4 regions of the Paenibacillus sp. FSL W8-0919 genome follow, and region 4 is predicted to be linked to each of the others. Evidence: riboswitches for the same ligand, from Rfam matches in the RefSeq annotation. Region 4 holds a riboswitch; each other region holds the start of a gene.
What was found. Region 4 has a riboswitch for cyclic di-AMP ahead of NST44_RS08840 (histidine kinase). Riboswitches for the same ligand answer to the same signal wherever they lie in the genome.
Positions count from the first base shown of each region.

Region 1: another riboswitch for cyclic di-AMP. It lies ahead of NST44_RS10120 (TrkH family potassium uptake protein); the one in region 4 lies ahead of NST44_RS08840 (histidine kinase).
Region 2: another riboswitch for cyclic di-AMP. It lies ahead of NST44_RS04995 (ubiquitin-like domain-containing protein); the one in region 4 lies ahead of NST44_RS08840 (histidine kinase).
Region 3: another riboswitch for cyclic di-AMP. It lies ahead of NST44_RS04650 (C40 family peptidase); the one in region 4 lies ahead of NST44_RS08840 (histidine kinase).

Region 1 covers NZ_JBBOPV010000001.1:2,291,257-2,299,019, reverse strand. The annotation lists gene sdhA (succinate dehydrogenase flavoprotein subunit) at 1-1,490, opposite strand, end outside; gene NST44_RS10135 (succinate dehydrogenase cytochrome b558 subunit) at 1,691-2,359, opposite strand; gene NST44_RS10130 (LysR family transcriptional regulator) at 2,623-3,549, shown strand; gene NST44_RS10125 (potassium channel family protein) at 3,571-4,245, opposite strand; gene NST44_RS10120 (TrkH family potassium uptake protein) at 4,262-5,590, opposite strand; cyclic di-AMP (ydaO/yuaA leader) riboswitch at 5,666-5,812, opposite strand; gene NST44_RS10115 (CPBP family intramembrane glutamic endopeptidase) at 6,104-7,763, shown strand, end outside.
Region 2 covers NZ_JBBOPV010000001.1:1,163,615-1,171,377, forward strand. The annotation lists gene rsmA (16S rRNA (adenine(1518)-N(6)/adenine(1519)-N(6))-dimethyltransferase RsmA) at 1-617, opposite strand, end outside; gene rnmV (ribonuclease M5) at 619-1,167, opposite strand; gene NST44_RS04995 (ubiquitin-like domain-containing protein) at 1,396-2,586, opposite strand; cyclic di-AMP (ydaO/yuaA leader) riboswitch at 2,863-3,076, opposite strand; gene NST44_RS05000 (TatD family hydrolase) at 3,287-4,054, opposite strand; gene NST44_RS05005 (HD domain-containing protein) at 4,214-5,503, opposite strand; gene NST44_RS05010 (AbrB/MazE/SpoVT family DNA-binding domain-containing protein) at 5,826-6,080, shown strand; gene rsmI (16S rRNA (cytidine(1402)-2'-O)-methyltransferase) at 6,368-7,258, opposite strand; gene NST44_RS05020 (tRNA1(Val) (adenine(37)-N6)-methyltransferase) at 7,255-7,763, opposite strand, start outside.
Region 3 covers NZ_JBBOPV010000001.1:1,088,097-1,095,859, reverse strand. The annotation lists gene NST44_RS04665 (4a-hydroxytetrahydrobiopterin dehydratase) at 40-354, shown strand; gene NST44_RS04660 (c-type cytochrome) at 470-826, opposite strand; gene NST44_RS04655 (GNAT family N-acetyltransferase) at 987-1,487, opposite strand; gene NST44_RS04650 (C40 family peptidase) at 1,868-2,341, opposite strand; cyclic di-AMP (ydaO/yuaA leader) riboswitch at 2,346-2,485, opposite strand; gene NST44_RS04645 (hypothetical protein) at 2,823-3,650, opposite strand; gene NST44_RS04640 (M1 family metallopeptidase) at 3,662-5,656, opposite strand; gene NST44_RS04635 (YwhD family protein) at 5,804-6,322, shown strand; gene NST44_RS04630 (copper amine oxidase N-terminal domain-containing protein) at 6,439-7,602, opposite strand.
Region 4 covers NZ_JBBOPV010000001.1:2,033,255-2,041,017, forward strand. The annotation lists gene NST44_RS08825 (AraC family transcriptional regulator) at 261-1,157, shown strand; gene NST44_RS08830 (RidA family protein) at 1,231-1,611, shown strand; gene NST44_RS08835 (TrkH family potassium uptake protein) at 1,811-3,199, opposite strand; gene NST44_RS08840 (histidine kinase) at 3,192-3,878, opposite strand; cyclic di-AMP (ydaO/yuaA leader) riboswitch at 4,011-4,163, opposite strand; gene NST44_RS08845 (cation:proton antiporter) at 4,336-5,568, opposite strand; gene NST44_RS08850 (DUF421 domain-containing protein) at 5,763-6,377, shown strand; gene NST44_RS08855 (VOC family protein) at 6,432-7,244, opposite strand; gene NST44_RS08860 (helix-turn-helix domain-containing protein) at 7,319-7,763, opposite strand, start outside.

The DNA.
Region 1 (7,763 bases), 260 kb from region 4:
CAGCGGGACGTATCGGTCATGTTGATGTTGCGGTAGCGCTGCTTCAATTCCTTGATCTTGTTGATCGTCTCCTGGAGCTTGTCGTTGTAGCGGACAACGGTCATGTTGTTGGTCATCCATTCGCCAAGCTCTTTATGAATCACGTAAGCATTTTCCGTGCCTTCCATCTTCAGAAGCCCTTCGTACTTCGTGGTCTGCTCTTTCGTGTACCGGTCGAAGACGCTGGAGGAGATATCCTCGGACGATTTCTTCAAGCCTTTAACATACTCGATCGCCTTCGGACCTGCGACCATGCCGCCGTAAATGGCCGATACGAGCGAGTTCGCGCCCAAGCGGTTGGCTCCGTGATATTGATATTCGCATTCCCCGGCTGCGAACAGGCCAGGAATATTCGTCATCTGGTTGTAATCGACCCACATGCCGCCCATGGAATAATGGACTGCAGGGAAGATCTTCATTGGAATTTTGCGAGGGTCGTCACCCATAAACTTCTCATAGATCTCGATGATGCCCCCGAGCTTCACGTCCAGCTCCTTCGGATCCTTATGGGAGAGATCCAGGTATACCATGTTCTCGCCGTTAATGCCAAGGCCCATGTCCACGCATACGGAGAAAATTTCGCGAGTCGCGATATCCCGCGGAACGAGGTTGCCGTATGCAGGATATTTCTCTTCGAGGAAGTACCAAGGCTTTCCGTCTTTATAAGTCCAGATCCGGCCGCCTTCACCGCGGGCCGATTCCGACATCAGGCGCAGCTTGTCGTCGCCTGGAATGGCGGTCGGGTGAATCTGGATGAATTCGCCGTTAGCGTAGTATACGCCCTGCTGGTATACCGCGCTTGCTGCCGTACCGGTGTTGATAACCGAGTTCGTCGTTTTACCGAAAATGATGCCGGGGCCACCGCTGGCCAGAATGACGGCATCTGCCTTGAACGCCCGGATCTCCATGGAGCGAAGGTCCTGGGCGGCAATGCCGCGGCATACGCCCTCGTCATCAATAACCGCGTTCAGGAACTCCCAGTTCTCGTATTTGGTCACGAGACCTGCAGTTTCCCAGCGGCGCACCTGCTCGTCAAGCGCGTACAGCAGCTGCTGGCCGGTGGTCGCTCCAGCAAACGCCGTGCGGTGATGCTTCGTTCCGCCGAAGCGGCGGAAATCCAGAAGGCCTTCAGGCGTACGGTTGAACATAACGCCCATGCGGTCCATGAGGTGAATAATGCCCGGAGCGGCTTCGCACATCGCTTTAACCGGCGGCTGGTTCGCCAGGAAGTCCCCGCCGTAAACCGTATCGTCAAAGTGCTCCCACGGGGAGTCGCCTTCACCTTTCGTATTAACCGCTCCGTTAATGCCGCCTTGCGCGCACACGGAGTGAGAACGTTTCACAGGTACCAGTGAGAACAGATGAACATGGGCTCCTGCTTCGGCCGCTTTAATGGTTGCCATCAGTCCGGCAAGGCCGCCGCCCACTACGATAATATTAGATGCTGCCATTTATACGTTCACTCCTTTAAGAGGTTGTTCAAAAAGTCGTCTTTTGATCACGTAGTGTATCAAGATGTAACTCGGCATCGAATCTTGAACTCAGCCGGGCCTTCCAGTGCTCACGTACCCAAATCGTACGCTCCGCCCTTCAGTCCCTAACTTCATCCAACCTTCTCGGTGCTGAAAAACCGGCTTTTTGAACTTGCACTTTAAGCCAAGACTGTCTTAACTACATCGATCGCTGCTTGCGCAGCTTGGAACTCGGAGTTTCTGAATCCGGTCATCGCAAGGATAAACAGGACGCTCATAAATACGAACAAGCCCATGCAAATGTATGTGGATACTCGCTGCGCGCGCGGGCCGACGGTAATGCCCCAGCTGACGAGGAATGCCCAAAGGCCGTTCGCGAAGTGGAACGTAGCCGATACAACGCCGATAATATACAGAACAAATAATACAGGATTGCTCACGATATCGTGCATGACGGCACCCAGATCATCATGGGTGATCTTGCCGATCATGATCTGAAAACGGGTGTCGTACATATGCCAGATCACAAATACGAACGTAATAACCCCGGTAATCCGCTGAACGGTAAAACGGATGTTCCGCTCATAATTGTAATTGCCGATGTTGTTTTTGGCCTGATACGCAATGTACAGACCGTAAATGCCGTGGTACATCAGCGGCAGCCAGATCAAGAACAGCTCAAGGAAGAAGATTAGAGGCAAGCTGTTCAGTAAATTCACGGCTCCCTTGAAGCCTTCCTTTCCACCCTCGAAAGCCTGAAAGTTGGATATCATGTGGCTGAGCAGAAATGCTCCAAGCGGTATGACACCGAGTAAGGAATGCAGCTTTCTGGAATAATACCCTTTCATCTGTTGACGTTCCCCTTTCCAATGTGCAGCGTTTTCAATTTCACTCTTTCCTATTTACGGAACAATTACACTTACTTATACTGTGCTTTTCGCGTGCAACGACAAAATGTTCCCTTTTTCCACAAACGTGTGAACATCCTGTGTCATGTTTCATGTTACTCCTTTTTTTCTTATAAGGGAATTGCAATATAATTATTAATCGTTATAATCTATACGCATAAGGGGATATTGGAACACCATCCTATATATAATGGAGGAATATCATGTTCGAAGATCTGGACATGTTTGCCGTTGTGGTGGAGCAATCCAGCATCAATAAAGCATCCAAGCTGCTGAATCTGTCCCAGCCTGCGCTCTCGCGGAAGATCGCCAAGCTCGAAGACGAGCTCGGCCTGCCCCTGTTCAACCGGCGCGGCAAGCGCCTTGAGCTGACGTCGATCGGACAGATCGTATATACCTTTGCGCTGGAGCAGCGCCAGCAGCAGCTGAAGCTCATGCAGACGCTCGCCCACTATCGGGAAGGGGAGCAGATCTCGATTAATCTGGGCGCGAGCCTTACGACGCTGCAGACGACGCTGCCCCCGCTCGTCAACGCGTTCATGGAGCGGCATCCCGCCGCGGAAATCAAGCTGATTACCGGCAAAACCCATGAGATCGTTTCTTATGTAAGGGATAAACGGGTGGATGTCGGCATCGTCGCCTCTTCCATCAACCAACCGGGACTAAACTGCATTCCCCTGTTTGACGATCATCTGGAGCTCGTCATTCCCGCCGTCCATCCGCTGGCGGAGCTGGAGGATGTCGAGGTCGAGCACCTCCAGGGGCTTCCGATGATTATTTTCTCGACCGGCACCTGGTACCGTAAGCTGACGGACGACCTGTTTCACCGGTGGGGCATCATGCCCGATATTCGGATGGAGATCGATTCCTTCGAAGCGATCGTCCGCTTGATCCCGACCTGCAAAGCAGCGGCCCTGCTTCCGAAATCATACCTCCGTCCGCAGCTGCTCTCCGACAACGGGCTTGTGGACATTCACATCCCCGCGCTCATGGAGACGCGGCGGACGACCTCCCTGATTTACGGGGATGCTTCAGAGCTTAGCAGCGCCGCCCGCCGCTGGATTAACGAAACCGAGGTGCTCTTCCGAAGCCTCGCGGAAGAGAAGCAGCGAAAAAACCTGACGACCTAGAGATCGTCAGGTTTTTTTGTATTATTTCTGCTGCAGATTCACGACTTCCGTCTCAAACCGCTCCACATTGTCGTTGGAGCCGATGACGACCATAACATCGCCGGCGTTGACCACGTCCATCGCCGTCGGCGCGACGATAATGCCGGATCGCTTGTTGAGGGCGACCACCGTGACACCGTAACGGACGCGCGTGTTCAGTTCGCTTAACGTCTTGCCGTCCATACAATCGGTTACCGTCATTTCCACGATCAAATAATCCTTAGATAATTCGATATAGTCGAGCAGATTCGGCGTAACCAGCTGGTGAGCCACACGGATTCCCATATCCCGTTCGGGGAAGATGACCCGGTCCACACCCAGCTTCTGCAGCGCCCGGCCGTGCAGCACGGAAATCGCTTTGGCCACGACGGTCGATACGCCAAGCTCCTTGAGCAGGATGGCGGACAGAATGCTCATCTGGATATCGTCTCCGATCGCGACGATCCCGCAGTCGAAGTTGCGGATGCCGAGCGATTTCAGCATCTCCTCATCCGTAGCATCGGCGACCACCGTATGGGTCAGATACTCGCTCATATCCTCGACGACCTCTTCGTTCCGGTCAATGCCGAGAACCTCATAGCCTAGTTCCATTAGTTCCAGTGCCAGACTCGAGCCGAACCGCCCCAAACCGATCACTGCAAATTGCTTTGGTTTCATGTCTCTCCTATACTCCTTATCCAATAATCATTTTGCCTTCCGGATGACGATACAATTCTTTACCCTTTTTCGGACCGAGTGCATAAGCCAGCGTCAGCGGACCTAGACGTCCGGCAAACATCGTTAAGCTGATCAATATTTTGCCGAACACCGTCAAATCCGGCGTTAATCCCATCGACAAGCCGACGGTACCGAAGGCCGAGGTCGTTTCGAATAGAATCTCCAGGAAATCCGCATCCTCTGTCGTGGACAGGATCATGGATACCGTCAATACGAGCAGCAGCGCAAGAAGCGCAATCGTTAACGCCTTTAAGACCCGCTCCTGAGCGAGGCGAAACCGGAATAAGACGATGTCCTCACGCCCTCTCATCATTGCGAATACGGCCCCTACCATCACCATAAAGGTTGTCGTCTTGATTCCGCCCCCGGTCGATCCCGGCGACGCTCCGATAAACATAAGTATAATAATGAAAAATTGCGTAGCTTGCCTTAGGCCGCCGATATCAATCGAATTCGCGCCCGCTGTTCGCGGACTGACCGATTGGAAGAACGAGGCGAGCACTTTACCTCCCCCGTCCAAGGAGCCCAGCGTTAACGGATTGGTGAACTCAAAAATAAATATGATGATCGCCCCGATGAAGATCAACGCCCCCGACATCGAGAGAACGACCTTGGAGTGAAGCGACAGCTTCCTTTTTTGACGGAAATCGATCAAATCGGATAATACAACGAACCCGATGCCGCCGGATATGATCAACAGCATGGATACGATGTTTACCAACGGATCATCGACATAATCCGTGAGACTATGAAAATCACCGAACAGATCGAAGCCTGCATTGTTAAACAGCGAAACGGAATGGAACACCCCAAAATAGAGGGCTTTTCCAATAGGCATATCCCATGCCCAGCGCAGTGTAAACAGTACGGCAGCGCACGCCTCGAAGGTCAAGGAATAGATAAACACCCGCCGGATCAAACGAACGATCCCTTCGATGGAGGACTGATTCATCGCTTCCTGCAGAACAAGCCGGTCCTTGAGCGATATCCTCCGCTTGAATACCAGGGCGAACAGGGTTGCCATCGTCATAAACCCGAGCCCGCTGAGTTGAATGAGCAGAAGGATCACCGTATGTCCGAAAGCACTGAAGCTTGTGCCTGTATCCACGACAACAAGCCCGGTCAGACAGACGGCGGAAGCCGCCGTAAACATGGCGTCAATCCCGCTGATCGGTTCGCCGGTCCTGCTGGATACGGGCAGCATGAGCAGAATGGTACCGACCAGGATCGCCGCCGCAAAACCGAGCGCAAGGATCTGCGGAGGTGACAGCTTAAGCCACTTCATTTTTGAGTTCAAAGTTTCACCTTCTCCAAAAAAATCAAAGAAAAAAGACACTGGAAAACAGTGCCCTTCACGGTCTGGTTCCTGTGCAACAGCCTACGAGGTTAGCTGACGGATTCGGGCATTATCACAGGCCGCCCTATCCATGATCCGAAAGAGATCATGAAATTCACCCCAATTACATGGTTCCCCCGTTCTCATTACGAAATTCGGCTGGTTTATTCGGTTCCTTGAAGCATGATGTGATTATAACGCAATCCGGAAGCGAACCCAACGTCGTTTTTTTACCAAAAAGTCTTTAAATGAGCGCGAATTGGGCATATTCAAGAGTACAAGGATATGGTTCTCTAACGTTTTCGAAACCTTTCATTCATTTTCAGCGTTTTATTTCATTATTGGCCCTTTGGGATAAGCAGGGCTTGTTCTTCATATGTATGTTATATTGACTCTATGATCCGCTTTTTGCGGGGCCGGTTATTCATATCGGAAAGCACTAAAATTAAGAGGAGGAATTTCATGAACCGTGCCGAAGAGCCCCTGAAGCTGACGCCTAACCTAAAGAAGCTTATCGCACCGGCCATCATCGGTCTGATCCTGTTTCTTATATTCCAGGTACTCCCATCCACTTCCTTCGAGTCGACCGATACGCCCTATCCGCAAATCATTTCCAAGGATGAGGCTGCGCAAGCGGCGTCACGGTTCGCTCGCGAACGTTTAGGGTTTCCTGCTTCCGAAGGGCAAGACCCCCTTGTTACATACCAGTCCAACTCCGAGCTGTACGGATATTTGGCCAAGGAAAAGAAGCTAAAGGAGTATAACAAGAATTACGAAGCCAAATACCCATATGACGTATACCGCGTCCGCTTCACCTTGCCGGGTGGCGATGCGCTGAACGTGGATGTGCATATGCAGAATGCCGGCATCGCGGGATTCTCCTATGATTCCGCCCGCTCCAGTTACGACAGGATCGAGCTGAATCAAGGGGAGGTCCGGAAGCAAATGCTGCTTCTGGTTGAGGAAGGCATGACGCTGGCCGAGAAGCAGGCGCTCGCGGAGCCGTGGCTCAAGTGGGCCGGATACGATGCGACGCAGCTGCAGCTTTCTACCCGGGAAGGCGAACCTAAGCTGAGATATACCGTCACGGAAGCCGCCATCGGGGATTCGAGGCTGCAGCTGGAGTTTACCTTTGAACATGGGACACTGCGTTCCTTCGAGCCCGCGTTCTCGGTTCCGGCAGCGCATGCTGCCTATGTGAACAAGCAGACGCAGGATGCAACGCTGCTGACGCTGGTCGGGTACGGTTTGTTTACGCTTGTGCTCGGTATCCTGGCCATCGTCTACAGCGTCAAGACCAGAGCCTATACCTCGTTTAAGCGCGGTATCCTGCTGTCCGTCCTGTTGTTTGTCATCCAGATGCTGAATACGTACAACCTGGTTCCGGTCTTTAAGGCACAAGGAATGTCCGAGACCGGCATCATCGGGATGATGATCTTCTACGCCATCTACTCCCTCGTCTTCTCCGCCCTGCTCTATTTCTCGCTTGTCGGCGGAAGCGGTCTATGGCGAAAGGAAGACGGGCTTAATCCGTGGCCGCGTGCCAAGGAGCCCGGGTACGGCCGCTATGTCTTGGAAAGCATGAAGGTGGGCTATTTGTGGGCCCTCATTCTGCTCGGCATTCAGTCCTTGATCTTCATCGCGCTCGGCCTGACCTTGAACACCTGGTCCACGACCGATGCCTCGCAGTCGCCTTACAACATGCTCTATCCATGGCTGTTTCCGCTGATGGCTTGGCTGGCAGGCATTTCGGAGGAAGCGGTATACCGGCTGTTCGGCATTAGAATGGTGAAGAAAATCGTGCGCAGCACCTTTGTCGCGAGTTTGATCACCTCGATCATCTGGGCGCTAGGCCATACGCTGTATCCGATTTACCCAGTCGTATCCCGCCCGATTGAGCTGGTCATTATCGGCCTGCTGTTCAGCTATATTTTCCTGAAATACGGATATATTGCGGCCATGTTCTCGCATGTCGTCTTCAACAGCATTCTCATGGGAATCAGCCTGGTCATGCTTCAAGGGGCCCCTAATGTGCTAATCGGCCTGTTCTATATGGTGCTGCCGGCAATCGTGGCTTACGTGATCTATCGCTTGAATCCAACAAAAAAAGAGAAGCCGTATG
Region 2 (7,763 bases), 870 kb from region 4:
GCCGATTCCACATTGGGCTGCGGGATGAACACGGTATGCGGAACGATGCAGACGAGCTTCGGCTCGCTGTAATATTGAACTGCAATGCTGAGGCTTCCGTAATCCTTGCTTCCCGGCGCTGCGGCCATCCGCTCGGCGACCTCTTTCTGAATCATGACCACAATATTCTCCAGCGGCAGCTTCTCTTCCAGCAGTTTCATCAGAATAGGGGTCGTCACGTAATACGGCAGATTGGCGACAACGCTTACCTTCCCCACCTCCGCGAAATCCTGGCGGAACAGCTCGTGCAGATCCACCTTAAGGACATCTCCATGATGAACTTTAACGTTATCGTAAGGCTCCAGCACTTCCTTAAGAATCGGAATCAGGCGCTGATCGATCTCTACTGCGGTAACGGCTCCGGCCATCTGAGCCAGCTTCTCTGTTAACGCCCCGATGCCGGGACCGATCTCAAGCGCACCTTTCTCTTTATCAAGGCCGGCCGCCTCCACAATCTTGCCCAAAATATTCTGGTCGATCAGAAAATTCTGTCCCAGGCTCTTCTTAAAGGAAAAGCCATGGCGGGCAATGATCTCCTTCGTGCGTCTAGGTGTCGATATATCTTCCATCCGGTTCATATCAGCTTTGGCCTCCCTCTTCCAGCTGCGCAAGCGCCGCCAGAAACTCTTCACGCGATATTTGAAACATCGCCATACGTTTATGGAACTGCTTGGAGTTGCAATACCCGATACCCAGGACATTTCCCATGAACATTCTCCGGGCTGCAGCCTCCGGATGAGCCGTCAGCCCCGCATCGATCATATCCTCCAGGCTGATCTGACTCTCCGCCCCCTCAAATGAGGTGTGGACGCGATCCAGGGCATGACGTATAGCCTCCGGAGATGCGTTCTCGACTCCGATATCGCCCTTGCGCGTCGCATCCGCCTCCGGTATGAAGGCGTGCTTGCAGCCGGGGACATGACGGTCGATGATCTTGCGAATCCGTTCCCCTGCATGATCGGGGTCTGTCAGGATAATAACCCCCCTGCGCTCCTTCGCGAGGGCAATACGGCGCAGCGTATGCTTATTAATAGCAGAGCCGCCGGTCTCGATCGTGTCGGCATCCACCGCACGCTTGATCGCTACCGTATCGTCCCTGCCTTCAACCACAATTACTTCTCGGATCATAACGTTCTCTCTTCCTTCCCAAAAGGACACATACCGCCTGTCCGACCGTTCTCCTTGAATCGGCATCGGCTGAAACCATACGGCGTATTTTTTACATGATGGCCCCAAAAATGCGACCAATACGCCGCAAAACAAAAGAAGAGGAGTTTCTCCTCTTCTTCATTATGATCTATTATAAGCTAAATTCGTTAGCATTAGAATGGCAATGTCATTAGAAATTGGGATTCATTAGTTCAAATCAGGCTTTACGGGACCGATCACATAAACGGTGCGCCCCGATTTCCGGCCAAAGTTCATGGCCGCTTTCAGCGAATCGTAATACACATCAATTTTATGTCCCTTAATCGCTCCGCCGGTATCCTCTGCACGGCGGAAGCCAATGCCTTCGATGTACACCCACCAGCCGATCGGAATGATGCTCGGATCAACTGCAATCGTCCGGCCCTCGGTTACCCGTGTTCCGGAAGCCGTGCGGGTTCCGATTCCCGCCTGCTCAGCGGAATATGCGGTCATTGAAACATTATTCAGCACTTTCTGGTATTTGAAATCAACACCCGCTCTGGAGATGACGTTATTCTCCGTCGCTTTGGCGGTGGATACCTTTCTAGTGCCCGTAAGCTTCGCTGGGGCAGACTTCACATTTGGAGTCGCTGCCGCTTGAAGCACGACAGGCTTCTCTACCTTCTTCGTGCCTACGGCAATAATTTTGTCCTTCGTCTTACGCTCGACCTCTTGCGAGACCTTCGTCTTGGATACGAGCTTGCCGTTATGGTACACCTTCTCGTAGTGATGAACGAGAACGCCCGGCTCGCCCCGCTGAATGACACGGTTATCACCGCGCTCCAGCGACGGATCCGCAGTCTTGATGACGCGGAACTCACGGTTCTCCTTCTCCGATACGGTCTGCTTCGTAACCCGAACGATTTGAATGTCCATATCACTGGTAAGCTTGGTGTCCTGTGACGGCTTTACTATATCTTCACCCTTGATCGTAATGCCAGCTTCTTTGAGTACACTATCGACCGTGTCCTGGGTCGTGAATATGGTTTTGGTGGTGCCCCCTACTGTTACTTTAACTGGGATTGCACGGTCAATGATAATCCGGTCCCCATCCTGGATCGTCCCGTTTAAAGGCATCGAGACCTGATCCTGCGGATTCAGCGTGATCGCTTGCTCATCCAGCAATTCCTGAAGCAACGATCCTCTGGTTTCTACCGTGGTTACGCGGCCATCGACCACAATTTGAACTTGCTTGCCCGATTGATCATGGATAACCAGCGATACGAGAAGTGATACCGTAACAGCCCCCATGGCGCCGAGCATCATCAATTGACGCAAATTCTCATGCTTCCATCGCAATGCGTAAGACATGCTGGATGATTGTGATTCATGGGTTTCTTCAGGTTGAAAAATGCCCACTATTCCATCCTCCTTCATAGTCCCGCCGTCTTAGGTAACGCATGAATGCCTTTGACGTGACTATAGCAGTTATTCTCGCAAGGCGTGCTGCTATCTATCTAACGCCCTGCGTCAATCCCCGTCTTCCCGTTCACCACTAGGAATCACCTCCTGTTTACCAACAGTATGACGACACCTTCTCCAATATTCAAAAATAAAAGAAGCCAGCGTGAAAGAGTACTAGAGGCTCTAACGTGGCTTCCTGATGATTGAAATCATGGAAATGGTATGCACGAGAATTCCCCTCTTACTTCGCTTACGGAGTTAGCTGTCGGGTTCGGACGTAAGAGAGACGCCCTAGATCCGGTCGCCCGCTCATGGCGAGGACCTTCACATTCACCCCAAAGACCCGATAAAGAAATCATATACGGCTCGTGCACGACAGTTTACCATGCACGGCAGTATCGGTTCCCCCGTTCCCCAGACTTCGGAGATTAAGCGAGACGGTTCATGAAATATGATCGCTGAAGTTTCAGCTTGCAAACTTGCAGCTTCTTATCACTGAAAAGATGATATCCTGTTTCCATGCAGGTTGTAAAGGAACAATCAAGCACATTTTTTGATGTAAATGGTTAAAAAATTGTAAAACAATCGTCTTTTCAGGTTAAAAAACTTTAATTAATCGCAATTCCTCACTATTTCATCGCTTTTGCTCCCGTTTTCACGAAATGCCAAATCGTTCCAGGGCATTTTTAGTGGTAATTTGGACCAGTTCATCGAAGGACATGCCTCGAATTTCGGCTGCCGTCTCGGCCACCAATTTCACATAAGCGGACTCATTTCGCTTCCCTCGGAAGGGGTGTGGTGTCAGGTAAGGCGAGTCCGTTTCAATGAGCAGACGATCGAGCGGAACCTTGGCCAGAACCTCCTTCGGCTGCTTGGCGTTTTTGAACGTGATCGGCCCGCCGAACGAAATATGAAAGCCCATATCCAGGCATAGCTTGGCCGTTTCCCAGCTGCCTGAGAACGAATGCATCACGCCGCCAACCTCATGAGCCTTCTCTTCCTTCAAAATCTTCACGATATCCTCATGCGCATCACGATTATGAATTACAATCGGCATACGGAGCTCCCGGGCCAGTCCGATTTGGCTGCGCAGCACCCGGTGCTGCACCTCCTTCGGAGACGTATCCCAATGATAATCGAGGCCGATCTCCCCGATCGCAACGACTTTCTCATGACTGCAGAGTGAAGCGATCCATTCCAGGTCGCCCTCCTCCATCGTGATCGCATCCACAGGATGCCAGCCTACCGCCGCATATATAAAATCATACGTCTCCGCCAACTTCATCGTGGTCGGAATCGTTTCACGATTAAATCCGATATTGATCATCCGGCTGACGCCGGCTTCAAGCGCCCGGGCAATGGTTTCCTCCCGGTCCTCGTCGAATTGGGGAGCATCCAGATGGGTGTGTGTGTCGAACAGCATATTCTCTCCCACTCCTTTCTTGTCGATCCTTGATCGTATCTTATCCAGCATAATCTTTATCATTCAGTTCTATGGTTGTCCATTATCAATGCCTCGTGCGTCCGGCCTTGAACCAGGTCCATCCATGATCCAAGCCATGGTCCATCGAATATAACGGACTCATCCCTGCCTGCGAAATAAATCCGCAACTTCGGCCGGCATCCGGTCAAGCAGCGGCTCTACCCTCTCCTCTGGGTAATATAGATAATTCCGGCCCTTATGGATCCCGCTAATGGAGCGTACGATATCGGACACCTCGGAAATTTCCCGAAGTTGGTCATGCCGGTCCAGCAGCAGAATTTGCTTCTCGTTCAACGGCATGCCCGAATGAAACTTATCATAAGGAAGATCGGTCGGAAAATCAATCTCCACATCATACGCGGGATCAAGACCCGCCTCCCGAAACGCCTGGCGGATGGCGTCGATTGTCTCCGGATTGCCGGTGTCGATTTCTATATATTTATAGAGCTTCCGATGGATGAATCGGCCGCATAATTCGCTAAGGAGCTGGTCTTGCTCGGCCGTCCATTGCAGAAACGCCGTTTGAATGAGCGCCTCATCCAGCCGCAGATACTCCTGAACGGTCAAGCGGCCTTCGAACAGAGCCGGCAGCGGTTCGATCATGAACTGAAACGCATACCCTGCTTCATAGAGCTCCTTCGCCCGGCGGAAAATCTGGCGCAGTATGATTTCCGAGCTTCTTGTTACCGGGTGGAAATACACCTGCCAGTACATTTGATATCTGGACATGAGATAATCCTCTACGGCATGCATCCCCGATTCCTTCACAACGATCCGGTCCCGGTGCGGCCGCAGCATCCGCAGAATCCGGTCAATGTCGATCGTCCCGTAATTGACGCCGGTGTAATAGGCATCGCGCAGCAAATAATCCATTCGGTCCGCATCCAGCGGACTCGTCACCAGATTCATCACGATCGGTTTGTCATACGTCTTGCGGATGACGGAAGCGACCCGCTCCGGGAAGTCCTCCCCCAGCTCCAGGAGCACCTTGTTCACGCACGTATCGCCGAGCAAGATCCGGCATGTCCAATCCTCGTGGTTCATCTGAAACGCCTCTTCTATAGAATGGGAAAATGGTCCGTGCCCGAGATCATGCAAGAGCGCTGCACATAGGGCCACTTGTCTCTCTTCCGCAGGCCAATCGGAGTATCCTCTTCGCTCGAATTGCGAGATGATTCTTCTTGTAATTTCATAGACACCCAAGGAATGGGAGAATCGGCTGTGCTCTGCGCCATGAAACGTCAGATAGGACGTGCCCAGTTGCCTGACCCGGCGAAGCCGCTGAAATTCCGGCGTGTCGATTAACCGCCAGATAATATCATCCTGTACATGAATATAATTATGAACCGGATCTTTAAACACTTTTTCCTCTGAGATTGGCAGGCGCATCATAAATCACTCCTTAAGTCATAAATTTAGGACTTGGACTATTTTCACTTCTTTTGACATCTAATGTCGAACAATGTCGAATTAGGTAATTTGGCGCTTTCCAAATCGACATATTGAAAAGTGAAGCGTTTTTTGGTTCAAAAATGGTAACTTCGTTGTAGGACAGCGGTTTATTTCACTATATTTTCGTAAATAGGTTCCGAAATCTCAAAAATATAGGTTGACTGTTTTGGGAATCGTTGGTACTATAAATAACATAAAAAATAGAACTATGTCGAATTATGACTTTTTTAAATTATGGCGAGAGGGGCATTAATAAGTTATGATGAAATCAACAGGAATTGTAAGGAAAGTCGATGAGCTTGGACGGGTCGTTATTCCAATCGAACTGCGCCGTACACTCGGCATTGGCGAGAAGGACGCTCTTGAAATTTATGTGGACGGTGAACGCATCATGCTGAAGAAGTATGAGCCTGCGTGCATCTTCTGCGGCAATGCTGAGAACGTTACGTACTTCAAAGGTAAAATCGTTTGCCATGAATGTATCTCGGAAATCCCTACACCTGTGACAAATTAAAGATATTAGTATATAATAGGTACACAATCACATTTTGTTAATTCTAACCTTTTTCATATCTCCTTGGTGCCTTCCTCGGCTATGAACCCGGCCGCAGGAAGGTCTTTTTTTATGCGCAATTTCCCGCGGTCGGCATAACGCTATGTAAATCCTCACCGCGATCATGAGGAAAATGATATTGTTCGTCAGAGACGGCCTAGTTCAGATTAAATGTGCCCCGGGCAGTTGTTGACTTCGGCAGGCTGCGGGGACCACCTCTTAGTCACTTGCGCAGCAGGCTACTAAAATTAATCCCCCAGCAGCGCATTATAGATATCCCGCTTCGATACGCCGCGGTCTGCCGCTGTTTTCTTCATGGCCTCCTTACGGCTCAATCCCTCCTGCTCATATCTGCCGACATGCTCCTCTAAGGAAAGCTCCTGCCACCAAGCATTTAGCTCCATCCGCTCATCCTCGGGGTTTCTGCCCTCCACCACCACGCAGTACTCGCCCAGAGGCGGATGCTCCTCTAGCCAGGATAGGCATGCTTCCACGGTTCCACGGGCAAATTCCTCATAGCGCTTGGTGAGCTCCCGGGCCAGCGTAATCTTTCGATCGCCCAGAACCTCCTTCATTAGCTCTAAGGTCTTCTTGATGCGATGCGGGGATTCATAGAAGATCAGCGTTCCCTGGGCCGATTGCAGCGCGTTTAACTGTGCCACAATGTCTTTGCGTTCCCTGGGCAAAAATCCGATAAACGTAAACCGTTCGGTTGGCAGGCCCGATGCGATTAACGCCGATAACGCGGCATTTGCTCCGGGAACCGGAATGACCGATATTCCGGCTTCAATCGCCAGTGCCACGAGGTCGGTGCCAGGGTCGGAAATCGCCGGCAGACCGGCATCGCTCACGAGCGCTACATTTTTTCCTTCTATTATATATCGTATAATTTCAGGGCCGCTTGCCGCCTTATTATGCTCATGATAACTAAACAATGGCTTGGATGGAATTTCAAAATGCGTAAGCAGTTTCCTGCTCTGTCTTGTATCCTCCGCCGCAATGATATCGCATTCCTTAAGAACGCGTACCGCCCGGTAGGTCATATCCTCCAAATTGCCGATCGGGGTTGCAACCAAAAATAACGATCCGGTGCTCCCTGCACCTGGCGATTCAAAGCTTCGCTGCAATGATATCCTCATGCTTGATCATCCTCATTCGTTCCATAATATATGTCCATAAATTCGGCGCAGTATTTCCCCTGCTCGTCATAAACGATGAGCGGCGGCCGTAGGCGAACCTCGGGCTTCCCGTCCCGTATGCCCTCGATCAACACCATATTGGCTTCCAGATGGGCACGGGGGTGAACAAAACGGATCACCTTCGGCTCAATCCGGTATTTACTCATAAGCGTTATAATCTCGGCCAGTCGCAGCGGCTTGTGCACCATGCTCATTTTCCCGCCTTGACGAAGCAGCCTGGAGCAGGAAGCAATCACTTCCTCCAGCGTACAATGAATCTCATGTCTGGCAATGGCTTGATGCGGATTCAGCTTGATGTCGCTGCCGTTCATCGGCATATATGGAGGATTCACCGTGATCACGTCGTATGCGCCATATCCCGTCTCCTTGTACAGCTCTCTCAAGTCGCCTTCCCGGATCGTGATTTGGTGCTCAAGATCATTCATATAGACGCTTCGTCTTGCCA
Region 3 (7,763 bases), 950 kb from region 4:
TCGGCTTATGAAAGGTTTTTTTCGGGGAGGAATATAATGATGCTTTATACGCAGCAGGAAGTGGAGGCTCATCTAGAGAAGCTTGAAGGCTGGGAATTTGAACAGGGGAGATGGATTGTACGAAAGTACACCTTTTCCTCCTTCATGAAGGGAATCGCCTTTGTTGATGAGGTGGCAGCGATTTCGGAAGCTTTCGGACATCACCCCTACATCACCATTGATTATAAAACGGTGACGCTGCGCCTGACGTCATGGGATGACGGCGGAATAACGGCCGTCGACATCAAGGAGGCCCAGCAATTTAACGAAGTTTATGAGAAGAGCCGATCCAAGGATCTGAAGGATCCGGAATAGGCAATGTAGATTCGGGCAGCTGCAGAAGCGTTAGGCCCGAGAATTAAAAAACACGCTTGGATCCAAACAGCAGTCTGGGGATCCAAGCGTGTTTTGCGTAATAAGAGCTGATGGATTATTTTTTCTCAGCAAGGTAGAGCGCGATGTTTGCAATTTCCTCAGGCTTCAGCTGATCCTTAAAGGAAGGCATTCCTTTACGTCCCTTGGTAACTACGTTAAAGATTGCGTTCGCATCCATATGTCCGCCTACTTGATTCAGAGCCGGACCTGCACCGCCCTGGAGCTGATCGCCATGGCAGGAGATACAGCTGGCTTTCAATGTAGCTTCAGCCGCAGCGGCATCCAAAGTAACCTCCGGCATGGTTGGCTTCTCTTCCTGCGCCACCTGCTCCTTGCCTGGAAGCGTAAACATCAGCGCAATAGCCAACGCACATGCGACGAAGAACAGTCCGCTCATGATCCATTTTTGCATCGTCATATCGTCCTTTCTATGTATACTGCACTTTTGCACTTGTCTTCATTATAAACCAACATCCTTACACATCATAGCCAGTTGTGACAAAAAAAGCAATGTTCAAGCCTGCCTTCATAAAAAGTACACAAAATTGTACTTTTTCATATAGACAAGACTACTATTCCTCATTGGCCATCGGGTCATACACCATGCAATAAAAAGGCGCCATGCCCGTCGGCGTAAGGCGTTCGTACGTATCGGCAATGTAAAAGCCAGCCTTCCGGTAAGTCCGGATAGCCCGTTCATTCCAGGTAAGCACCTCAAGATCAATCTCGTCCGAAGGCCGGCGCCGCTTCGCCTCATCCACAATTGCCTGCACGAACCGTTTACCCATTCCCCGGCCGCACCAATCAGGCCGCATGCCCAGGCCTAGACGCGTAACGCCTGCCATAGGGAAAAGCTGGGCAAACCCCCAGAGCTGATCCTGCTCATCCAGCACGGACAGGTATTGCTGCAGGCGGATGCCGGGATCCCCGAATTCCACCCCTAGTCCCTTCATCTGCTCCCAAGGAAGAAAGCCATATATATTATAGGGCGGGGGATAGGACCAGGTGCAAATTTCAGCGGCATGGGCTTCCTGCATGACCACGGTATGAAACGAGGGTAAATTCGCCTCCATCTAAATACTCCTCTCATTCAAAACAATTCCGTTAGAGAGAGAATACATGCTGCTGAGCGGGATTGCAAAGATAATAGCGCAGGGGGAAACGAAACTGAAGCTAAAAAATTTTCGATTGTTTATTCGTATTGCTGTTTAGGTTAATTCTGGAAGGGTAAATAAAATGTAAGCGCTCGGATTGGCCGAATCTTGTTGGTGGCTTTGAGCATACAGAATGGAAAAAATATTTTTGGATTTTCCGAAAAACATAGAACTTTTCCATGGCCAGAAACGTTATAGAGGTATAGACGAAAAATTATAGAAAAAAAGCCGCTGGGTGAGATCGGCACATCTCATGCTCCAGGGCTTATGGACATTCAGAAAAATTACGGTACAGTCAATTAATTGTAGTTCACGGCAAGGGACTTGTACGTGCTTTGGCTCATGATTCTCTTCGCGCCTACATAACGCTTCGCGTAGTAGCTCTGGCTGAGCGGGCTAACGATGACGCCGCGCGAGGAGGAAGAATGGGCGAACTTCCCGCCACCGACATAAATGCCAACATGGGAAACGCCTCTGCCGGAAGTATTAAAGAATACGAGATCCCCGGCCTTCAGGTTGCTCTTCGATACCGCGGTACCTACCTTGTATTGTGCTGCAGAAGTGCGCGGCAGGGTGAGGCCCAGCTTCTTGTAAATATAGCTGGTGAATCCGGAGCAATCAAAACCCTTTGTAGTGGTTCCGCCGGTTTTATAAGAGACACCGATGGTTGGTTTGATAACGGTATTCAACTTGGAATCCGCGAAAGCGCTACCGGTTCCAATCGTGAGCGCAAGGGCCAAGCCTAAAGAGATGGCTGTTAACTTCTTCTTCAAAACAAAAAGCTCCTTCCATTGCCTGCGAGGTTAGCTTAAGGGTTCGGTTGAAGGTCCCCTATGATCCCTCTCTAGCGAGATCAATTCACCCAAAACGGATCCCCCGCTTCCCGTATGAAGACGGGAATTCGGCTTTTAAAAGATGTCGATGAACCCAATATGACGTTCCAACATGTTAACATGATGACAATAGTTACAATAAAAATGACAAAGTTGTTACTAACATATTCGTTATTTTAGCAGAGTATTAACAATTTGGCAAACGAGGAAAGTTGTTTTTTTAACAAAAATCCCTGTCCACATTGAAGTGGGACAGGGATTTTGTATAAATATGGGAGGGGAACGTTGAGGATTCCGGTTGGATGTAGAAGTTATCGTTCGAAATCTATCCTTTTCGGAGGCTGCTTTAGCTTCCGGTTACAAGCTTTTTACCACATTTAAACGATGTATGGTTGTTAATGAAATGTAACTTTTGTAACCGTTATGGATTTGAAGCTACGGACGCTCTCCATAAATGATATTGGGAAGAAATTCCCCATATTTGGAAGAGCCCGTTCAGGAAATAGGAGGCTTGCTGAATGATGAGTCCGATTAATCCCGCCCAGAACAGGGACGCCGAGCTGAACAGCAAGAGAATGACAAATGCGGCTCCACCAACAGTAATGGACAGCAGTACGGCCGTTCCCAGCTTGCGTATGAGCGCCGTGACGGATGCGATCATACCGAGCTCTCCGGTATGCCCGAACTGCATATACAGCAGCACAAGGCGAATAACATAGGTATAGAGGAACCAGGCCGCCACGTAAGGCAGCACCCGGAGCAGCTGGGAAGGCTCCTGAATGGAGCCGAGCAGTGCCGGAAGAGCCTTGGGAATGATCCAGTAACCCGGGGCAACCGTAAGAACAAGCTCGATGAGATAGAACACCGTTACCGATTTCCAATGCTTCCGCATGCCGATGAAGAAGAACAGACCGCGTTCGCCACGGGCCTCCTGGTGGAGGTTGTAGAAGATGCCGGCGCGAATCAGCGGGGTAAGCACCATGCGGACGAGGAGCAGAGCGGCAAGGATCCAGCCGTAGGTATGAACCGTATTGCTGAGTGACAAGCTCATTTCGCCCTCATAGAAGAACAGGAGGCGGCTCAGCTCGTTAGGAGCCGGATCCGGGTACCGCATCAAAAGCGGGACGACGGCGGATTTCACGAGCCTGTACAGACAGTAGCCCCAGAGAAGACGGTACAAGAACAGTAGAATGGAGACGTATAATTGATCTTTAACACTGATCCAGCCTTGGCCTGCATAGCTTTTCATGTGCTCCCCCCTCACCACGACATGCTGCCGAACAGCGTCTCCACGAGCTTGGTAATACCGAGATTCCAACGTGTAACGACTTTCGGATCCATGCCAGCCTTCATATAGTTATTCATGTGTTTATTCTCCAGCATGATGGTATATTTCGGATCCACCATGGCCCAGGCGAGCGGTGTATGGTATTCCAGCGTATAAGTTACTTTGCCGTTCTTGCCGCTCCATGTTCGCTCAACAAGCTTGCCATCCTCAAAAGCGAACACAATCGGCACATCGGTAACATCGCCGCCCTTGCTCGTGATGTTTACGGTCGAAACAAACTGTGGGTGCGCTTGTGAGCCTTTATTTTTGGTTTTGATCTGGTCGATCGCGATGTCAGCCATTTGGCTGCCGTAAACGTACTGATCGAAATACGACTGCCATGAGGACTGGGTAACCTGTTCAACAACCTTCTGGAAGTCCGTCGTTGTCGGATGCTTGAAGCGGAATTTTTTGGCGTAGGTCATCATGATTTTATCCATCGTCTTGGATCCGACTTGTCGCTCGATGCCCTGGAGCACCAGCTTGCCGCGTGTATAGACGTTGAGTGCGTAATTTTCATGCGAGCTGTATTTCCAGGACTCCATCTTAAGCGGTTCAGGCGACGTAATGGATGCGCCTTGCGCTGCGGTATTGGATGTAATTCCGTACTGCTTCTCCATGACCTTCTCCTCGGCATAGGAAGCAAAGGCCTCGTCCAGCCATGCCTCTTCGAATTCGTTATTGGCTACGATGCCGTAGAAATATTGGTGGGCGATTTCATGGATGACGGTCCGCTCCAGCTCATATCCGGGCGAGTCGTTATTGGCTCCGAAGGCGGTGACGAGCGTCGGGTATTCCATGCCGCCTGCACCGTTGCCGGAATAAGGCGGGACAACGATGGATAATGTGGAGTACGGATAGGAGCCGTACCATTTGCCGAAAGAGGACAGCGCCGTTTTGGCTGTATCAAAATAACGCTCCTTCAAATCCTTATGAGCAGGATCAAGGTACAGCTTGATCCGGACGCCAGGGATACCCGGAGCGGAGTAAGCCTCTTCCGCCGTCACGAAGTTCGGCGAGGCGGCCCAGGCGAAGTCATGCACGTCATCCGCATAGAATTGGTAAATTTTCTCGCCATTTGCTTTCTGCGCAGGCTTGGTCGGGAACCCGGTAGCGGCTACGATATAGTCCTCGGGTACACGAATCCGAACGCTATAGATGCCGAAGTTCGAGTAAAACTCCGAATTGCCGTGATACTGATGTAAGTTCCAGCCTTCCTGGGTTCTTTCCCGCGTGCCGGCAGGCTCGTATACCGATATCTTGGGAAACCACTGGCCAGCCATGACAAAATCCTCGGTCCGGCCCATGCGCGCGAAAATCTTCGGCAGCTCTACCTCAAACTCCAAATGCAGGGTTATACTCTCTCCGCCTTTTACAGGCTTGGGCAACCGGAGTTTGGCAAGACTTTGATCTTTGATGTTCCCGTCATCCGGCTGAACAAACTGCAGTCGTTGCGTCAGGCCCAGGCCCTCGGTCGTTTTCACGTTCGTAATCTTCATCGACCCATAGCCGTTCTCGGGCATCGGATCGGATCGAAGCCTGCCTCCGGACTCCTTCATGAACGTCGTTTCATCGGATGCAAAGGCGTTCGGGTATAAATGGAAGTAGAGCTCATTCACGCTTCTTTTGCCAGGATGGGTCCAGGTGACGGTCTGCTTGCCTTTCAGCTTGTTTTGTTCAGGCTCGTACCTTACATCCATGTGGTATTCGACCAGCCGGTCGCTAAGCGCAGGGGCCGGTGCATCAGGCTGAACCTTTGGAGGTGAAAGCGGGGCCTTCTCCACGGCAGAGACGGAGGGCTTGCCCCCATTCGGAGCAAGCGCCGACAAGGAGGACCCTTGATTAGAAAGAAATATTGGCATCGATCCTGCAAGCAAACCCAAGGCGAGCAGGGATGATAGAAAGACTTTGGCACGTGGTGGGACCATATCGAATAACCTCCCGTTGACAAGCATCTACAGCATGTATATGTTTGCTTTTGGAGGATTATTAGTTAAAATAAAATTATTGGGACAAAGGTAGTTACGATGCAGCCGACAGGCTTTGTCGGCTCTGATATAGGAGGTTTTGCGGCAATGGAGAACGGGAGTCAGGAACAGGGCGCTAAGAAACAGATCGCGCTGAACATTATTAACAGCAAGAGCAAGCATAAAGGGTTCGGTGCAGGATCGATTGATTTGAACAGCCTTTCGCCAGTCATTATCGATAATGGCGAGGCCAAGGTGGATATCGGGGCCATGCATGCAAAGAGCAAGGTGGAGCGGGGCATCCGGTTTACGACGGACCGGGACGAGGTGCCTAATGGCCGTCAGGTGTGGATCGTATGGGTAGCGGTGGACCGCACGGCTGAAGGCCAGCATTACGCCGGTGCGACCGCTTGCGAAATGTGGATCGATCAGGAAGCGCGCAAGGGCTGGAAAATCCTCGCCGATCATGTGAACAAGATGGACGCTGCGCTAAAGCGCCGGATTATTCTGGACGGACTTGGCGATGTAGAGAAGAAGGCGCTGCGCGAGCTGCTGATTTCCCGCAATGAGGAATGGTGGAACGCATCCCCGGATGAATTCAAGGAAGCGCTTCGGACTAAGGAATAATTACATTGCCTTGAAAAGAAAGTTTTAGGATTAGAACGCGAAGAAAGACCGGTCAAGATTCGAGGGAGGAATCTTAACCGGTCTTTTTGTGCTGGCGTGTTTAGTTATCGGATTCATTAGAAGGGCAGAGCATATGTCAGGTTCTTCTTGATATCGAGAAACGGATTGTCATATTGCAGCGTCAGCTTGCCGCTCTTATAACCGACAAACGTCAGACCATCACCGATGAAGCCCACCTCATTCGGCGGCATTTCCCCGATGGCCTTGATGCTTTCCTCATCCAGAATCTCAGGATAAATCAGCTCTGCTTTCGTGCCAGTCGGGTTAACGATGTACAGGGTTGCCTTCGTATACGGTCGGACGAGCAGGAAGTCCTGTTCGATCGCCTCCACAGTGAAATCATCCTTTACGCCTGTAAGGGCGGCGAGATCATAGGTTTTGACCGTCTTGCCGGTCGGATGAACGAGCTCCAGCTTGCTGCCGTTCATCATGGCGATATTTCCTTTATAGCCGGTAACGTTCGGCTCGTAGTTAATGCCCGCGAAGTTGGCATTCTGGGTTGCGGCTGTTTTGATGATCTTCTGATCCCGAATGAGTACACGGTATCTAGCTTCATGGATATGCGGCTCTCCGTACGTGTTATAGATGTCGGCCACGTACGTATTGCCATTTACCTTATGCGCATCGATCTCAAGAATGTCGATATTTTCAATAGACACCTTGCCTGCTTTTACAGGAACCGTTCCTGCTTTCCCCATATAGAGCGTTCCGTTCTCCCGGTTCACCCAAAACAGCATGCTGCCTTTTGCCGTGTAGGCATATCCGGTTCCCGGGTTAAAGGTTGTTGCCAATCCGGATTTGGCATCATAACGAAGCGGGATGGCAAACGCTTTGGTAATCAGGCTGGCAGGGACGTAGGTCACCCCTTTCTTGATGACCGGCGCGGCCTCGAGCTTCAGCACGCTGCCTTTCGCATTCACGGCACGAGCCTGCCCGACCTTGATCCGGACGGATTCCTTCGGACTGTTAATGTACATCTGGTTCTTGCCAACAACCGTCAGCTGCAGCTGGAGCGATTCGGAAATTTCCTTCAACGGTACATATAGGACTTTATTCTTCGTAAATGGCTGATTTTTAAGATCAATCGTGCTCCATGCGGCTTTGGCCTCCGAGGCGGCTGCTGCGGCATGCGAGGGTACTGTCGCGGCGGATGCTGTTAATAACAGCGTCGCGGCTAGGGAGGCGGTTCCGGCTGCTTTCATCCATTTTCTTGTGTTCATGATAGGTCTCCTCCTTTAATCGTTGGGTAATCTTTCTCCCATATGCATAAACGAGTCGGGCATGGAAAATGTTTCATTGAAGAGCGAAATGATATGAAAAAAATTATATAGCCAGCAGAATTGCCCTGCTTCTAAGCCCATAAAAAAAGAAGCTTCATCCT
Region 4 (7,763 bases):
ACACAAAAGGAACAAGTAACAGAATAGTAAAAAAATCGCTAGGTCCTTGGAACCATTTCCCTTTTCATCAAGGTGGATTCTTATTTTTTCCATCTGGATTTTGTGATACGTTTACATGAGTTAAGGGCCACTGTCTACCAGGTCATCGATGACTGACACCAAGCCCGCAGTTCGCAAACAAGACGCAACTTATTTGTGCACAAATAGTTGCGATGCGATAATTGCTATATTTTATACTTTGATCGAGAAGAGGGGATTAGATGGATTGGCTTGAGCGGATGAACCGGGCGATGGACTATATCGAATTGAACTTGGCGGGGGAGATTGAACTGAGTGAAGTTGCGCTTAGAGCTTGTTGTTCATCTCATCAGTTTCAAAGGATGTTCTCCTTCATCACCAATGTAACACTGGCGGAGTATATTCGGCGCCGAAAGCTTACCCTTGCCGCACTCGAATTGCAAAATAGCGATTCGGCGAGAGTCATTGATATTGCCATGAAATACGGCTACGAATCCCCGGTTTCTTTCGCGCGAGCTTTTCAATCGCTTCATGGGGTTACGCCGGCAATGGCTCGCCAAGCCGGAATTGCTCTTAAGGCCTATCCACGCCTCTCCTTTCTGATTACGATCAAAGGAGTAGACGCGATGAATTATCGCATAGAAACGAAGGAATCATTCGAGGTATTTGGCATGGAACGAGTTTTTCGTAGCGAAGGAGGCGGTGATGCACCGAACACGCCGGCACAATTCTGGCAACAATGCCACGCCACTGGTGAAGTAGAGCGACTTGCTGCTAATGCCGGCAACTTGCCCCGTTTTTTGAGTCCGGATTCATACAAAGTACATGGGATTTGCAGCTACAAACATACAGGAAATGATACCTTTCCGTATATGCTGTGTGCCTTTAAAAGCGAAACCAGTAACACGAATGGATATTCTACCATAACGATTCCTGCACAAACATGGGCGATCTTCCCCTCGGAACCCATTGCTTGGGATGCGTTCGGTGGAACCATCGAGACGTTGTACCGGCGATTTTATACGGAATGGCTCCCAACGTCAGGCTATGAGCAGGTGGATGGAATGGAATTGGAAATCTACGGCGAAATAGCAGGGCTACATTCCGTTGAACTGTGGTTCCCCGTAAGAAAAGTCTAGAGCACTCTTCCGATTTTGAGCACGAGTCCTTAATATGCTATGCAAAAATATGGAACAAAAGGGAGATGGGATGATGTTGAGAAAATTTAATCCTCCAGGAATGGCCTCTTCAAACATTTATCATCATGGAGTTGAGGTCACGTCTTTCCAGCGCATGCTGTTCATCTCCGGTCAAGTGGGTGTAGGTCCGGATGGAGTTCCCGGCAATGATATTCGGCAACAAACGGAGTTGGCGATCAACAATTTATATAAAGTTCTTGCCGACGCAGATATGGATGCAAACGATATCGTAAAATCCACGATCTATTTAACGGATGAAAATCTGCTTGGTGCCTTCATGGAGGCGGGGGCAGGTTCCTTGCCTACCCCTCCCCCGGCGACAACGTTAGTTATTGTCAAAGCTCTCGCTTCGCCGGATTTGCTCGTTGAGATCGAAGCCGTCGCGGCGAAGTGATGCTCTCGTCAAGGGAAAGGGGAAGGAAGATGAGCTATTCAGCGGATCAGACTGCCGAGGAAGCCGTCCCTTCTTCATTAAAAGAAACGGATTAATACTAGTGCAATAAGGAGGATGCCGATTTCCGGCATCCTATTTTTAGTGTGTTTAACCCTTGATACAGAGAGGCGGAAGGTTATTATTAATTCTTGTAGGTTATCTAACCGATCAGCACATGATCTTCCGCATACCCGATTTTGGAGGAGCGTTTTTTCTGAGCCAGCGCATAAGCGAGCGTTAATGGACCCAGCCGCCCGGCAAACATCGTGACAATCACAATGAATTTGCCGGCAGGAGACAGCTCACTCGTGAGTCCCATAGACAACCCGGTTGTGCTGAAGGCCGAAGTCGCTTCAAAGAGAACCTCTAGAAAATGCTCCTCCAGCATTCCCTCGGATACCGTGAGCAGGAGGGCAACGACAAGTACGGCTACCAATGAACTCATAACGACAGCTAGTGCGCGCAAGACCGTTTCAATCGCAATTTTGCGCTGGAAGGCATGGACTTGGCCGCCGCCACGGAAGGTTTGGATGGTTGCCAGTATGAGTACCACAAGCGTATTGATCTTGATGCCTCCCCCTGTTCCGCCTGAGGCTGCTCCGATAAACATCAGAATGATGATAATGAACTGGGAAGCCGCCAGCATGCTGCTGATGTCAATCGTGTTAAACCCGGAGCTTCTTGGGGTCATGCCCTGGAAGAATGCTGCGAGCACCCGCTCGCCTCCGTTCAAATGCCCGAAGGTAGCCGGATTCCAGCTTTCCAGTACGAGAATCGCTGCAAAGCCGAACACGCATAGGATGCCCGTTCCAAGAATGACAATCTTGGAGTGAAGGGACAGCTTCCTCCAAGAGCGCTTGCGGAACAGATCGACAACGACAATATACCCGAGTCCGCCAATAACAAAGAGCAAGACAATCGTTATGTTGACGACAGGATCGCCGACAAAGGAAGAGAGACTGTCCGACCAAAGGGCAAAACCGGCGTTGTTGAAGGCAGAGACGGAATGAAAAAGTCCATAATAGAGTGCTTGTCCCCAGCCGATCTCATGCCATCGAATGGCGAGGAGAATCGTTCCGAGCGTTTCAAAGGCAAATGAGATCAGCACCATATACAGGGATAGTTTGACCAGTCCCTGTGCCGATGTGGAGTGGGTCGTTTGTTGAATCATGAGACGCTGCTTTAACCCGATTCTTTTCCCTAACACGATGGCAACCATGACACCAAAGGTCATAAAGCCCAACCGGCCGGTTTGAATCAATATCATAATGATGACTTGGCCAAAGGTTGAGTAGACGCTCCCGGTATCCACGACAACTAGGCCATTCACGCAGATTGCGGAAGTGGCAGTAAATAATGCATCCAGCAGTCCTACGGATGTACCGCTGGCGGAGGACAGTGGAAGCGCGAGCAGCAAGGTACCGATCAAGATTAAGATGGTAAATACGATCAGGATGAGCTGAGGGGGGCTCATATTGCTTTTTTGTTTGTTGATGAACATTTCGATTTTGCTGGGAGCGGATCGTTGGGTTGTTGCGTTACTATCCATAATCCTTCTCATGGTCAAGGGGTGTTGATGCTTGACTTAGGAAAAACGAAGTGTCTGCGACTTTCCCCTGACTTACCTTTAAATACTTGAATTCCCGATCGGTTTTTATACGCAACAAACCGGTTTCGAAATCCGTATTCAGTTCCTTGAAGAACAGCCCCTCCGCGACAACGTCCCCTTCGTCTTCACCTTTACGGATCAGATATAGTCCATCTTTGCTGACAACCGTAACCGGAATTCCACGCTCGTGAGTCTCCACGATGTGTTGATCCATTCGCTGCACAGCCACGATGTGCAGATCCGTCTCGCCGATTCGATTAAGCAGCTCATTGACGAATGAACCCTGTGTGATTTCCTGCCACCGTGTTTGGCCGGATTGTCCGATGACCAGCTGCGTTATCTGATAATGCTTGGCGGTCTCGGCGATGATGTCCGAAGCTTTATGACGATTATCATTAGGCTTGGTGATGAACGAAGCTCCATATTCATCGCAGATGGTTTGCCAAAGGGCCATGAATTTTTCCTGCTCGAGATCGAGTTCATCCACAGCCGAGGGAATGACGCTCATCACATAGAGGGGACATTGCAGTAGTTTGGCGAGCTCGCCTCCTCTCCGAATCAGCCGTTCGCCGTTCGGCCCATAATAAACACACACCATAATTTTTTCATGATGTATCATGAATGCATCTGCTCCTTTCTGATCAAGCGGCTTGAGTCTTCTGAACCCAAGGAAAAAAAGCCCGGTAGCAGAGACAATCTGCTTCCAGGCTTTGGACTGTGTTCCGAATAAACAAGTCAAAGTTGCACGGGCGTTATCTCTCGAGACGCTGACGAGGTTAGCTGTCGGATTCGGGTCTGAGAGTCCCCGTTCTTTCCGGCTTGGAAAGAATTCACCCCTGAAGCCGTTAGCGGCTTCGCTGGTTCCCCCGCTCCCCAAGTGGTGGGGATTAAGCGATCAATAATATAAGATTATCGTAGTATATACTAAGCTAGGTAGATCTAAATGTAAACCTTGATCCCGAAGTGTCATGTGACGTTATTGAAACGATGCAGCTTAATCTATACTTAGGTATTCTACGCGAGTTCCCTCGCGAGGTTTCGGACTTTCAATAAATATTCGATCTTGCTCTAGTTAGTTATTCGGTCTCCTTGACGGGATTCGACAGCTTAAGCTTGGTAACCAACGGTTTTATCGTCAGCCCCTGTGCAAGAAGCGAGAACAGGACGACGCTGAATGTAAGGACGAGGATATCGTCGCGCCCTTCGAAGGAGGCGGGCAGGCTTAGCGCAAGTGCAATCGATAAGCTCCCTTTTAAGCCGCCCCAATTCAGCAGAGCTTTCCAGGATGACGGAAATTTCCGCAGGAAGCTCAAGCTGGTATAAACAGCGACCGTTCTTCCAATCAGCACGATAATGATGGAGGCGATAATCAGCGCCCATTTATCCGTGAAATCGATATGCTTGATTTCTAGGCCGATCATAAGGAATATCAATGAATTGGCAACCAGGGTAATGACATCCCAGAACGAATTGATATTCATCTTCGTGGTTTCGGACATCCCGATCCGGCTGCCGTAGCTGCCGAAGATCAAGCCGCTTACGACGACGGCGATAACTCCCGAGACATGAAAGTGCTCGGCAATAAAGTAGCTTCCGAAAAACAACAACATCGAAAAGGCAATCTCCAGCGGATAATCGTCATAAAAACGAATGAGCTGTGAGAACAGAAAGCCGAGGATGGCTCCAATCGCAATCCCTCCCAAGCTAAACTGAAGAAAGAGCCAGATCCCGCTGCCTATGCCTGCCCAGCCCATCTCTATATAGGAGAGCAAGTATACGGATGAAATTTGGAATAACACGACGGCGATGCCGTCATTGAAAAGCGACTCCCCTTCGATGATGGTCACCATTTTCTTGGAAACACCAAGGGATTTGAAGATGGAGATTACGCTAATCGGGTCCGTTGCGCTCATAAGCGCTGCAAAGGTAAAAGCTACAGGTAAAGGCAGTCCCATGATTCCATACATCGCCAGTGCGATAATAAGGAAAGATAGAAAGGTTCCGCCGATCGCCAGAGCAACCACCGGCTTGCTCTGCTGCCGTAAGTGGGAGAAAGGAAGCTTTAATGTGGCGTCGCCAAGCAGGATAGGCAGAAACAAGGAGATGATGATCGCCTGGAATACATTGGATTGCGTAATAAAAGTTTCGGCTTCGTCCAAAACGGGAATATGCAGCAATCCGAGCAGCAAACCTACCACAACGAGCGCAATCGAATAAGGCTGGTTTACTTTTTTGGCCAATGCGATAACCCCCATCGATATCGCAAGCAAAATTAACAATTGAACGAAGATCTCATTGAAATGATGCATAGAGCACCCCTCGCCTCAGGATAATTTTTTCAGTCATTGATTGTATCCGAAATTACGCGATTCGCAAACCAAAATAATGGGGAAGAGAGGGACTAGTTAAATATTATCCATCAAAATGAGTAAGGGCATGCATAAGATGGTTACTCGTTGACCAAAACATAAGGGAATCATTGAACGATTGAGGAGACAAGTCTATGAATGAGCTATGGAATGAGATCTGGAAATCCCTTATTTTAATTATTTTTGGAATGCTGGTGCTCCGCATATCCGGTCGAAAATCAATCTCCCAAATGACCGTACCCACAACCATTACGATGATTTCCATCGGAACGATCATCGTTCAACCGATCGCCGAAGAAAACTTAGTTCTGACCTTTGCAGCGGCTCTGGTCTTTATTCTGGTTCTCATCCTGGTCGAATTTATGCAAGTGCGTTGGAGCCGTTTTGAGAGGTGGATAAAGGGACCAGCCGTTATCGTTATAGAGAATGGGCAGCTTCAATTGCAGAATATGAAAAAGCTAAGGTTAACCGTGGATGCGCTTGAGATGAAATTGCGGCAGCAGGGGATATCCAAACGAAGTGATGTGAAAACGGCTACGATCGAGCCCAACGGACTGCTTGGTTATGAACTGCAGGATTCCGCAAAGCCGGTAACCTTATCACAGTTGGAGGATTTGCTATCTCAATACTTTACCGGAGCAGGTACAGGACATCCGGCTGTTGAGCCAAAGACTCCTGATCCGGAGGTTAATTTGTTTAGTGAAATCAAGGCAGGAAACGAGCACGTAAATAATAAGCGGCTTCAGTAAAAAAGGCATTCCCTGCTTCAGGGAGTGCCTTTTGGCTTATCAAATTGCTTGCAATTAACAGTCCTCATAACACCATATGTTAATTTGGTTACCGTACAGATCGTAGGTGTGGAACAGTACCAGCGTCTTGGGATTCCCGGCGAAATCCGTAACATGCCAGCCCTGTTCTTTCAAGCGATTATGGGTTTCGAAGAAATCGGCCTTTTTTCGGATCACCCAGTACGGCCGTGCAGCGACCGTCAGCCTGTCCTTGGTGTGATCGGGACGGGCAGTCTCAAGGTAGACCGGCGCGCCTTCGTTCGTCATGATCACGATCGCGGAAGTGCCGTCCTCGCTAATCCGTTCGACCTTGCCGCCCAGATTCGTCTCATACCACTGGATCGCATCCTCCAGATTATCGACGCCAAAGCGGGGGATAGCCTGAAATGGAAAGCGTGCCGTAGGGGCCTTGGCAACCCATTCCTCGGTCCCGGGTTCGGGCTCGATCGCTGTTAATCGGTTGCCGACCGGGTCGTAGAAGTCAAAGGTGCGGTCGAAGGCTCCTTCCGTAATTTCAGTCACTTGGATGTTCTGATTGCGAAAGTATGTATGTACCGCATCCAGGTCGGTTGCCGTAAAGCAAAAACGGACATTTCCGTTCCGGCCCCAATCCACCGCAAAATGGGGATGCCCATGCTCTACGGACTTGATATGAATACAGCCGAGTGCAGGGAATGTCAGGGTGGCCATTTTTTCGACCGGAAAATCTTCCTCGTATGTCACTTTCAAATCCAAGTGCGTGCTGTACCATGTGATGAGCTCCTTGAACCGGTCCCAAGGGGCAATAATAAATCCTCCATCAAAATCATCGAGCTTTAGCGCAGGCATTTACGAAACTCCTCCTTAGCAAGAAAGTTTTGGGAACGAACAAACCCAGTATAAACCTTCAAGTTACTTGAAGGTCAACCCATGGTTGACTGCATGACGGGAATTAATATTTCGAAGGAGTCCGAGTCCTCAAAATGCCGCTCGATCCGTTTGCCGGAAGGCTTAAAGCCGAACTTCTCCAAAAATCGGATCGTCCGCATGCAGATAAAGATATCTTCCCAAGAGCTGTCGACGGAGACGAACAAGGTAGGAGGCAAGGTTTCCAAGTATGCTTCGGGTGGAAGCGATTGTGAACGGCATTTTGCATTAGGATCCCGGCCCAGTTGGTAGCCGACTTCGATCAGAACGCTGGACTCCCGGGAATCCAGGACCCGGATCAGGCCGGTTCCTTGGGGGCGGATGCCTGCTTGACGCAGTTGCTGAAGGGCATGCTCGCAAGCCAGCGAATAGGAATGAACAGGCTTATGGACTTCATAAGGCTGCCATAGCAGGGTCAGGGGTTCGTCCCATCTAACAAGA